2 linked regions of the Shinella zoogloeoides genome follow. The protein of the gene in region 1 interacts with the protein of each later gene in a pairwise test. Links are inferred from orthologs where the notes say so. Each region holds a gene or a part of one and is shown on either strand. Other genes may lie near its edges.

Region 1 (4,140 bases):
TTCTCGTCGTCATAGGGGCCGACCCATTCGGCGGCGTCGATCGTGCCCTTTTCGAGCGAGGGATAGATGTCGCCGCCGGCGATCTGCTGCGGCACGACGCCGAGCTTTTCGACGACCTTGCCGGCAAAGCCGCCGATGCGCATCTTCAGGCCCTTCATGTCGGCGACGGTCTTGATTTCCTTGCGGAACCAGCCGCCCATCTGCACGCCGGTATTGCCGCCGGGGAAGCCGACGAGGCCCTGGGTGGCGAGGAATTCGTTGAAGAGGTCGATGCCGCCGCCATGGTACTGCCAGGCGTTCATGCCGCGCGCGTTGAGCGCGAAGGGCACGGCCGCGCCGAGCGCCCAGACCGGGTCCTTGCCCCAGTAGTAGTAGGAAACCGTATGGGCGGCCTCCACCGTGCCGGCGGATGCCGCATCGGCGGCCTGAAGGCCCGGAACGATTTCACCGGCCGCGAAGACCTGGATCTGGAAATTACCGTCCGTTGCTTCGGACACGTATTTCGAAAGCACTTCCGCGCCGCCATAGATCGTATCGAGCGATTTGGGGAACGACGAGGCAAGACGCCAGTTGATCTTCGGATTGCTCTGCGCGAGCGCCGGGGCGGCAAGCACCGTGGCGGCCGCACCGCCGACGCCGGCCACACCGGCTTTCTTGATGAATGATCGACGATCCATAGTTTCCTCCCAATGGCGAACGGCGGATTTCCCCCGCTCTCGTGTCATCAGGCGCGAGATAACCATGATGGGGAAGGGGTTTCAAGCCGGGAAGGAAAGAAGGGGCAACGGGCCCTCTACGACTTTCGTCTTAGAAGGCGATTCCCGCTATCTGCCTGTTTTTTTTGCTTTTCTGGAGCGTGCGGATGGCCGGTCAGCCGGCCATCGCGTCTTCGTACTCGGCCGAAAGCTCCAGCCACTGTTCCTCGGCCTCGTTGAGCTTGTCGACGGCCGTCGCGCGCAGTTTTGCCTTCTCGGCGGCCTTTGCCGGGTTCTTCTCGTAGAGGACAGGGTCCGCAAGTTCCGCGTCAAGAAGCTGAATCTGCTTGTGCAGTTTCGCCGTCAGCGATTCGATTTCGTTGATCTTTTTGCGCAGCGGTGCGTATTGGGCACGGCGGTCGGCATTGGCCTTGCGCAGTTCCGCCTTGTTGGCCTCGCCGCCGGCGGAGGCCGGCTTGTCCTTGTCGTCCTTCTTGCCGGACTGGACGATGAGGCCGCGATATTCCTCCATGTCGCCGTCGAAGGTCTTGACCGTGCCGTTGTTGACAAGCCAGAGCCGGTCGACGGTGGCCTCGATGAGATGGCGGTCGTGCGAGATCAGGATGACGGCACCGTCATAATCGTTCAGCGCCTCGATCAGCGCGCGGCGGCTGTCGATATCGAGATGGTTGGTCGGCTCGTCGAGGATGAGCAGGTTCGGCGCGTCGAAGGCGGCAAGGCCCATCAAAAGGCGTGCCTTCTCGCCGCCGGAAAGATCCTTGGCGGCCGTCGCCATCTTCTCCGTCGCAAGTCCCATCTGCGCCACGCGGGCGCGCACCTTGGCCTCCGGCGCTTCCGGCATCAGCCGGCGCACATGCTCGACGGGCGACTGGTCGGGAATGAGGTCATCGAGCTGGTGCTGGGCGAAGAAGCCGATCTTCAGCCCCGGCGCGCGCTTGACCGTGCCGGATTCGGCCTCCAGCCGGCCGGAGATGAATTTGGCGAAGGTCGACTTGCCGTTGCCGTTCGAGCCGAGCAGGGCGATGCGGTCGTCATTGTCGATCCTGAGGTTGATCTGCTTGAGGATCGGCTGTCCCGGCGTGTAGCCGACCGCGCCGCCCTCGATCGCGACGATGGGCGAGGCGGGCTGCTTTTCCGGCTCCGGGAAGGTGATCGGCTGCACATGCGTCTCGACGACGGCGGCGACCGTGCCCATGCGCTCCAGCGCCTTGACGCGGCTCTGCGCCTGCTTGGCCTTGGTGGCCTTGGCCTTGAAACGGTCGATGAAGCTCTGCAGGTGCTTTCGCGCGGCCTCGTTCTTGGCCTTCGCCTTCATCTGCAATTCGTCGGCTTCGGCCTTCTGGCGCTCGAACTGGTCGTAGGAGCCGCGATAGAAGGTGAGCTTCTGCTGATCGAGATGCACGATGGCGTTGACGGCGGTGTTCAGGAGGTCGCGGTCGTGGCTGATGATGATGACCGTATGCGGGTAACGCCGGACATAGTCCTCCAGCCACAGCGTGCCTTCGAGGTCGAGATAGTTGGTCGGCTCGTCGAGCAGCAGCAGGTCCGGCTCGGAGAAGAGCACGGAGGCGAGCGCCACGCGCATGCGCCAGCCGCCCGAGAAGCTCTTCGCCGGGCGTTGCTGGGCCTCATGGTCGAAGCCGAGGCCGGCAAGGATGCTGGCCGCGCGCGCTTCTGCCGAATGGGCGCCGATATCGGTGAGGCGCGTCTGGATTTCCGCGATCCGGTGCGGGTCGCTTGCCGTTTCCGCTTCCTTGAGCAGGGCGGCGCGCTCCTTGTCGGCGGCAAGCACGATCTCGATCAGCGATTCGTCCGTGCCCGGCGCTTCCTGCGCCACCTGGCCGATGCGCGCGTTCTTCGGCAGTGAAATGCTGCCGGCTTCAGAGGCAAGCTGGCCTGTGATGACGCGAAACAGCGTGGACTTGCCGGTGCCGTTGCGGCCGACGAGACCCACCTTCACGCCGCTCGGCAGCGAGAGCGAAGCGTTGTCGATGAGGAGACGCCCGGCAACGCGGGCGGTGAGGCCGGAAATCGTGATCATGCCGGGTCTATAGGGCGGGGTGACAGCTTAAAGCAAGAGGCGGCAGGCCGGTTCAGCCCGCCCCGCCTGCGCGATAGGTGCGTCCCGCCCGCTCGGAGACCTCCGCCGAATAGATGCGCAGCGCAATGCTGGTCTCCGCCGCATAGGCGAGCGCCTGGTCGGCATGTTCGTAGAACATCGTGGGCGACTGGGCCGAATCGCTCATGGAGATGCCGGCGGTCAGCGTCAGGAATCCGGCGGGAAGCTCGCGGTCCAGGAAGGGGAATGGCTTTTCCGCGACGCGGGCCGCGATGCGCCGGGCAATGGTGACGGCGATCTCGCGGTCGACGTCGCAAAGCAGCAGGCAGAAGAGATCCGGGCCGGTGCGGGCGACGAAATCCGCTTTCTTCACCGAGCGGCGGAAGATGGCGGCGAGCCGCTTCAGCGTCTTTTGTGCGGCGCCTGCCGGATGGGTTTCGGCAAATGCCTTGAGTTGCTCGACGCGGAAGAGGAGAAGGGCGGTCGTGCCCCCGCTCGCCTCCTGCTTGAAGAAGGTCTTGAGGCGGCCGAGCAGCGCGGCATGGTTGGCAAGGCCCGTCACCGGGTCGTGGGTCAGCGCCTCGCGGGTCACCGACAGGCCGGAACGCAGACCGTCGAGATGCGCCTGGAGGTCGTCGATCCTTGCGGATGTCGCCCGGTCGCTCCCGAGGATATCGCGCACGAGGGAAAGGAGACGGACCGTATCGCTGGCGAAATCGGAAAGGCCGAGCACCGGGTTCCTGTCCATACGGGCGGCGATCTCCTCCAGCTCCTGCACGGCGGCGGCGCGCTGGCGATGGTTCTCCTCCGCCGCCCTGGAGATTTCCGTCAGCAGAAGTACGGCTTCTCCCGCGGCCTGCCCGGCGGCGAGCACATTGTGGCTCGGCAGCGAATGGCGCAGCGCGATCGCATCGAGGGAAGCCTGGTCCGGCGTCTTGCCGAGGGCCGCGATCTCGCGCGCAACGCCCGCATTGCCGTTCAGCGCCTCGAACAGCAGTTCGTAATTGCGCGGCAGCGGGGCGATGCCGAGATTGGCCATGACATGCGCGATGCGCGCCATGATGGGCGAAACGGCCGGTTGGGCGTCTTTGAGGGCTGGAGTGGCTTTGCTCGTCATGAAACGCCGTCAGGTGGGGCGCGGCGGAAGGCGTCCGCGCGCTGGGAGGTCAGTCGGCGTAACTATCGGATTGTGCGGTTAATTTTGCGTGTGCTGAGCTAAGGATTCAACCAAAGTTGACGATAGGCAAGGGCGCCCGTTTCATGGGGCGGCGCTGTCCCTGCGCCGCTCCGTGAAACCGGTGCCGTGTCAGGCGATGCGCCGGGCGAGCGGGATCGCCCGCATGACCTGGCTGATCATCGTCGAGC
Region 2 (4,811 bases), 2.2 Mb from region 1 along the record:
GGTGCCGTCGATCTCGGCATTGACGGCCGGCAGTTCCTTCAGCGCGTGCGTGACGGCCTTGGTGAAGAAGCCCATGAAGCCGAGCTTCACGCCGTGCTTCTTCTCGAAGAGGTCCTTGTAGCGGTTGCGCAGGTCCATGACGGCCGACATGTCCACCTCGTTGTAGGTGGTCAGCATGGCCGCCGTGTTCTGCGCATCCTTGAGGCGCTTGGCGATGGTCTGGCGCAGGCGCGTCATCTTCACGCGCTCTTCGCGCGGCGCATCGGCTTCGGAGGACGGCGCGCGGGCGGCGACCTTGACCGGCTCGGCGGCAGCAGCCGGCGTTGCCGTGATGCCCTTGGCGACGGCGGCGATGACATCGCCCTTCAGCACCTGGCCGCGCTTGCCGGAACCGTCGACCTGATCGGCCGAGAGGTTGTTCTCGGCGAGCAGCTTGGCCGCGGACGGTGCGGCCGGCATGGCGGAGGAGGCGGCAGCCGGCTTGGCTTCGGCGGCCGGCGCTGCGGCTGCAACCTTTTCGACCTTCTCGGCAGCGGCCGGGGCGGCCGCACCGGCGGAAGCGCCTTCCGAGATCTGGCCGAGCAGGCCGCCCGGCTCCACAGTGTCGCCGGCATTGGCGGTGATTTCGGAGAGAACGCCGGAGGCCGGTGCCGGCACTTCGATCGTCACCTTGTCGGTTTCCAGCTCACAGAGCGGCTCGTCCGCCTTCACGGTGTCGCCGACCTTCTTGAACCAGGTGCCGACGGTCGCTTCGCTGACGGATTCGCCCAAAGTCGGGACGCGGATTTCGGTAGCCATGAGTAAAGTTCCGTTCGTTTTGTCTTTGTCGCGGTTACGGGAAAACTGGGCGGATCAACCGCCCAGCGCGTCCTCGAGGAAGGCAGCGAGCTGCGCGAGATGCTTGGACATCAGACCCGTCGCCGGCGAGGCCGCGGCCGGGCGGCCGGTATAGCGCACGCGCTGGTACTTGGCGTCGATATGGGCAAGAACCCATTCGAGGTAGGGGTCGATGAAGGCCCAGCCGCCCATGTTCTTGGGCTCTTCCTGGCACCAGACCATCTCGGCATTGCGGAAGCGGCTGAGCTCGTTGATCAGCGCCTTGGCCGGGAACGGGTAGAGCTGTTCCAGGCGCAAGAGGTAGACGTCGTCGATGCCGCGCTTCTCGCGCTCTTCCAGAAGGTCGTAATAGACCTTGCCCGAGCACATCACGACGCGGCGGATCTTGGCGTCCTTCTGAAGCTTGATCGGGCCGTCCTTGATGACCTCGGCGTCGTCCCACAGCAGGCGGTGGAACGAGCTTTCGCCCGCCATCTCCGACAGCGAGGAGACCGCGCGCTTGTGGCGCAGCAGGGACTTCGGCGTCATCATGATCAGCGGCTTGCGGAAGTCGCGCTTCACCTGGCGGCGCAGGATGTGGAAGTAGTTCGCCGGCGTCGTGACGTTGGCGACCTGCATGTTGTCCTCGGCGCACATCTGCAGCCAGCGTTCGAGGCGGGCGGAGGAGTGCTCCGGACCCTGGCCCTCATAGCCGTGCGGCAGCAGGCAGACGAGGCCGGACATGCGCAGCCACTTGCGTTCGCCCGACGAGATGAACTGGTCGAAGACGACCTGCGCGCCGTTTGCGAAGTCGCCGAACTGGGCTTCCCACAGCGTCAGCGCGTTCGGGCGGGCGAGCGAATAGCCGTATTCGAAGCCGAGAACCGCTTCTTCCGAGAGCATCGAGTTGATGACCTCGTAGCGGGCCTGCGTCGGCGAAAGGTTGGCGAGCGGGATGTAGCGGTCTTCGGTCTCCTGATCGTAGAGGACCGTGTGGCGCTGCGAGAAGGTGCCGCGCTCGCAATCCTGGCCGGACAGGCGGATCTTCGTGCCCTCGACGCAGAGCGTGCCGAAGGCAAGCGCTTCCGCCATCGCCCAGTCGATGCCCTCGCCCGTCTCGATCATCTGCGCGCGGTTGTCCATGAAGCGCTGAATGGTCTTGTGGGCCTTGAAGCCTTCCGGAATGGTCGAGATCTTGCGGCCGATTTCCTTCAGCTGCTTCATCGGCACGGAGGTCTTGCCGCGGCGCTGTTCGTCCTGGTTGTCGGCCGAGCGCAGGCCCGACCAGGCGCCGTCCAGCCAGTCGGCCTTGTTCGGCTTGTAGGACTGGCCGGCCTCGAATTCCTGCTCGAGATTGGCGCGCCAATCGGCCTTCATCTTCTCGAATTCGCCCTCGCTGATCACGCCCTCGGCAATGAGGCGCGAACCGTAGAGGTTGACGACCGTCTTGTGGGCGCGGATCGCCTTGTACATCTTCGGCTGCGTGAACGCGGGCTCGTCGCCTTCGTTATGGCCGAAGCGGCGATAGCAGAACATGTCCAGCACGACCGGCTTGTGGAACTTCATGCGGAATTCGGTCGCGATCTTGGCGGCATAGGTCACCGCTTCCGGATCGTCGCCGTTCACATGGAAGATCGGCGCCTCGATCATCTTCGCGACATCCGACGGATAGGGCGAGGAGCGCGAGAAGGCCGGGTTCGTGGTGAAACCGATCTGGTTGTTGATGATGACGTGGACCGTGCCGGCGACGCGATGGCCGCGCAGGCCCGACAAGCCGAGGATTTCGGCCGTCACGCCCTGGCCGGCAAAGGCCGCGTCGCCATGCAGAAGCAGCGGCATGACCTGTGCCCGCTCGAACAGCGGAATGATGTCGCCCTCGAAGACCTTCGCCATCTGGTCCTGCTTGGCGCGGGCCTTGCCCATGACGACAGGGTTGACGATTTCGAGGTGCGAAGGGTTGGCGGTCAGCGACAGGTGCACCTTGTTGCCGTCGAACTCGCGGTCCGAGGAAGCGCCGAGGTGGTACTTCACGTCGCCCGAACCTTCCACCTCGTCCGGCGCGTAGGAGCCGCCCTTGAACTCGTGGAAGACGGCACGGTGAGGCTTGGCCATCACGTTGGTCAGAACGTTGAGACGGCCGCGATGGGCCATGCCGAGCACGATTTCCTTGAGGCCGAGCTGGCCGCCGCGCTTGATGATCTGCTCCAGCGCCGGGATCAGCGATTCGCCGCCGTCGAGGCCGAAGCGCTTGGTGCCCTTGTACTTGACGTCGATGAACTGCTCGAAGCCTTCCGCCTCGATCAGCTTCTGCAGGATCGCCTTTTTGCCCTCGGGCGTGAAGTCGACGCCCTTGTCCGGGCCTTCGATGCGCTCCTGGATCCAGCCCTTCTCTTCCGGGTTGGAGATATGCATGAACTCGACGCCGATCGTCGAGCAGTAGGTGCGCTCGAGGATTTCGACCATCTCGCGCACGGTCGCGTATTCGAGGCCGAGCACGTTGTCGATGAAGATCTTGCGGTCGAGATCCTTGTCCTCGAAACCGTAGTTCGAGGGCGAAAGCTCATGGTAGTCCTCGACCGGGGCGGCGATGCCCAGCGGGTCGAGCTTGGCGTGCAGGTGGCCGCGGGCGCGGTAGGCGCGGATCATCATGATGGCGCGCACGCTGTCGCGCGTCGCCTGGTTGACGTCGGCCTGGTTGACGGGCGCGCCGGTCTGGGCGGCGACGGCCTCGGCCTTCGCCTGTACCTTCTTCTCGAGAACCTTCTCGACGACGCCCCAGTTGCCGTCGAGCGCCGAGACGAGTTCGCCATTGGCGACGATCGGCCAGTTCGCGCGCTTCCAGGAGGCGCCCTTGGCCGCCTTCACGATGTCGGAGGGCTGGTCTTCGAGGGCCCTGAAGAAGGCCTGCCATTCCTCGCCGACAGAGGCGGGGTCCGCCTCGTACCGGGCATAGAGCTGTTCGATATAGGCTGCGTTCGCCCCGTCGAGGAAGGACGTGGCCAGAAATTGTTCGTTGGCGTCTTGCCGTGCCATGGTGTTTTTGCGGGCGTGCGGCCCGCCTCCCGAACGATCGTGTTGTTGCCACCCGGCGAGCCTCACCGGGAAGAGACGGTCCGGCCGGCAATTTTCAGCCGGCCGGACCTCTTTTGTTTCTCAGCCCTTGAGGACTTCGACCAGGGTCTTGCCGAGACGTGCCGGCGAGGGCGAGACGCGGATGCCTGCGGCTTCCATCGCCGCGATCTTGGATTCAGCATCGCCCTTGCCGCCGGAAACGACCGCGCCGGCATGGCCCATGGTGCGGCCCTTCGGCGCGGTGCGGCCCGCGATGAAGCCGGCCATCGGCTTCTTGCGGCCCTTCTTGGCCTCGTCGATGAGGAACTGCGCCGCATCTTCTTCCGCCGAGCCGCCGATTTCGCCGATCATGATGATCGAGGTCGTGGCGTCGTCGGCAAGGAACATCTCAAGCACGTCGATGAACTCGGTGCCCTTGACCGGGTCGCCGCCGATGCCGACGGCCGTCGTCTGGCCGAGGCCCTCGTTGGAGGTCTGGAAAACGGCTTCATAGGTCAGCGTGCCGGAGCGCGAGACGATGCCGACCGAACCCTTGCGGAAGATCGAGCCCGGCATGATGCCGATCTTGCATTCTTCCGGCGTCAGGATGCCGGGGCAGTTGGGCCCAAGCAGGCGCGAGGAGGAGCGGTCGAGGCGGGCCTTGACGCGCACCATGTCGGCCACCGGGATGCCTTCGGTGATGCAGGTGATGAACGGGATCTCGGCGTCGATCGCCTCGATGATCGCGTCCGCGGCGCCGGCCGGCGGAACGTAGATCACGGATGCGTCGGCACCGGTCTTTTCGCGGCCTTCGGCGACGGAGGCGAAGATCGGCAGGCTTTCGCCCTTCGAGCCGGTCCAGGTTTCGCCGCCCTTCTTCGGGTGGATGCCGCCGACCATCTGCGTGCCGTAATAGGCGAGCGCCTGTTCGGTATGGAAGGTGC

Evidence for each region. Proteins that work in one complex are often made in the same cells at the same time.
Region 2: the proteins of Q9316_RS06425 (region 1) and Q9316_RS17500 interact in binary tests that used the Escherichia coli proteins (3 or more experiments, as listed by UniProt). The link is inferred for Shinella zoogloeoides from one-to-one orthologs.

The regions. Positions count from the first base shown.
Region 1 is NZ_CP132311.1:1,106,432-1,110,571, forward strand. The notes cover bases 315-3,206. They hold Q9316_RS06425 (ABC-F family ATP-binding cassette domain-containing protein), read right to left. Parts: upstream 2,758-3,206; coding sequence 871-2,757; downstream 315-870. Other genes in these bases: Q9316_RS06420 (TRAP transporter substrate-binding protein), read right to left, coding at 315-677; Q9316_RS06430 (GGDEF domain-containing protein), read right to left, coding at 2,810-3,206. In the rest of the region: more of Q9316_RS06420, read right to left, coding at 1-314; more of Q9316_RS06430, read right to left, coding at 3,207-3,892; Q9316_RS06435 (hypothetical protein), read right to left, coding at 4,082-4,140. UniProt on the Escherichia coli protein: Genetic data indicate it may be involved in ribosome assembly or function.
Region 2 is NZ_CP132311.1:3,344,889-3,349,699, forward strand. What follows is about bases 653-4,215. They hold Q9316_RS17500 (2-oxoglutarate dehydrogenase E1 component), read right to left. Parts: upstream 3,850-4,215; coding sequence 853-3,849; downstream 653-852. Other genes in these bases: odhB (2-oxoglutarate dehydrogenase complex dihydrolipoyllysine-residue succinyltransferase), read right to left, coding at 653-798; sucD (succinate--CoA ligase subunit alpha), read right to left, coding at 3,970-4,215. In the rest of the region: more of odhB, read right to left, coding at 1-652; more of sucD, read right to left, coding at 4,216-4,811. UniProt on the Escherichia coli protein: E1 component of the 2-oxoglutarate dehydrogenase (OGDH) complex which catalyzes the decarboxylation of 2-oxoglutarate, the first step in the conversion of 2-oxoglutarate to succinyl-CoA and CO(2).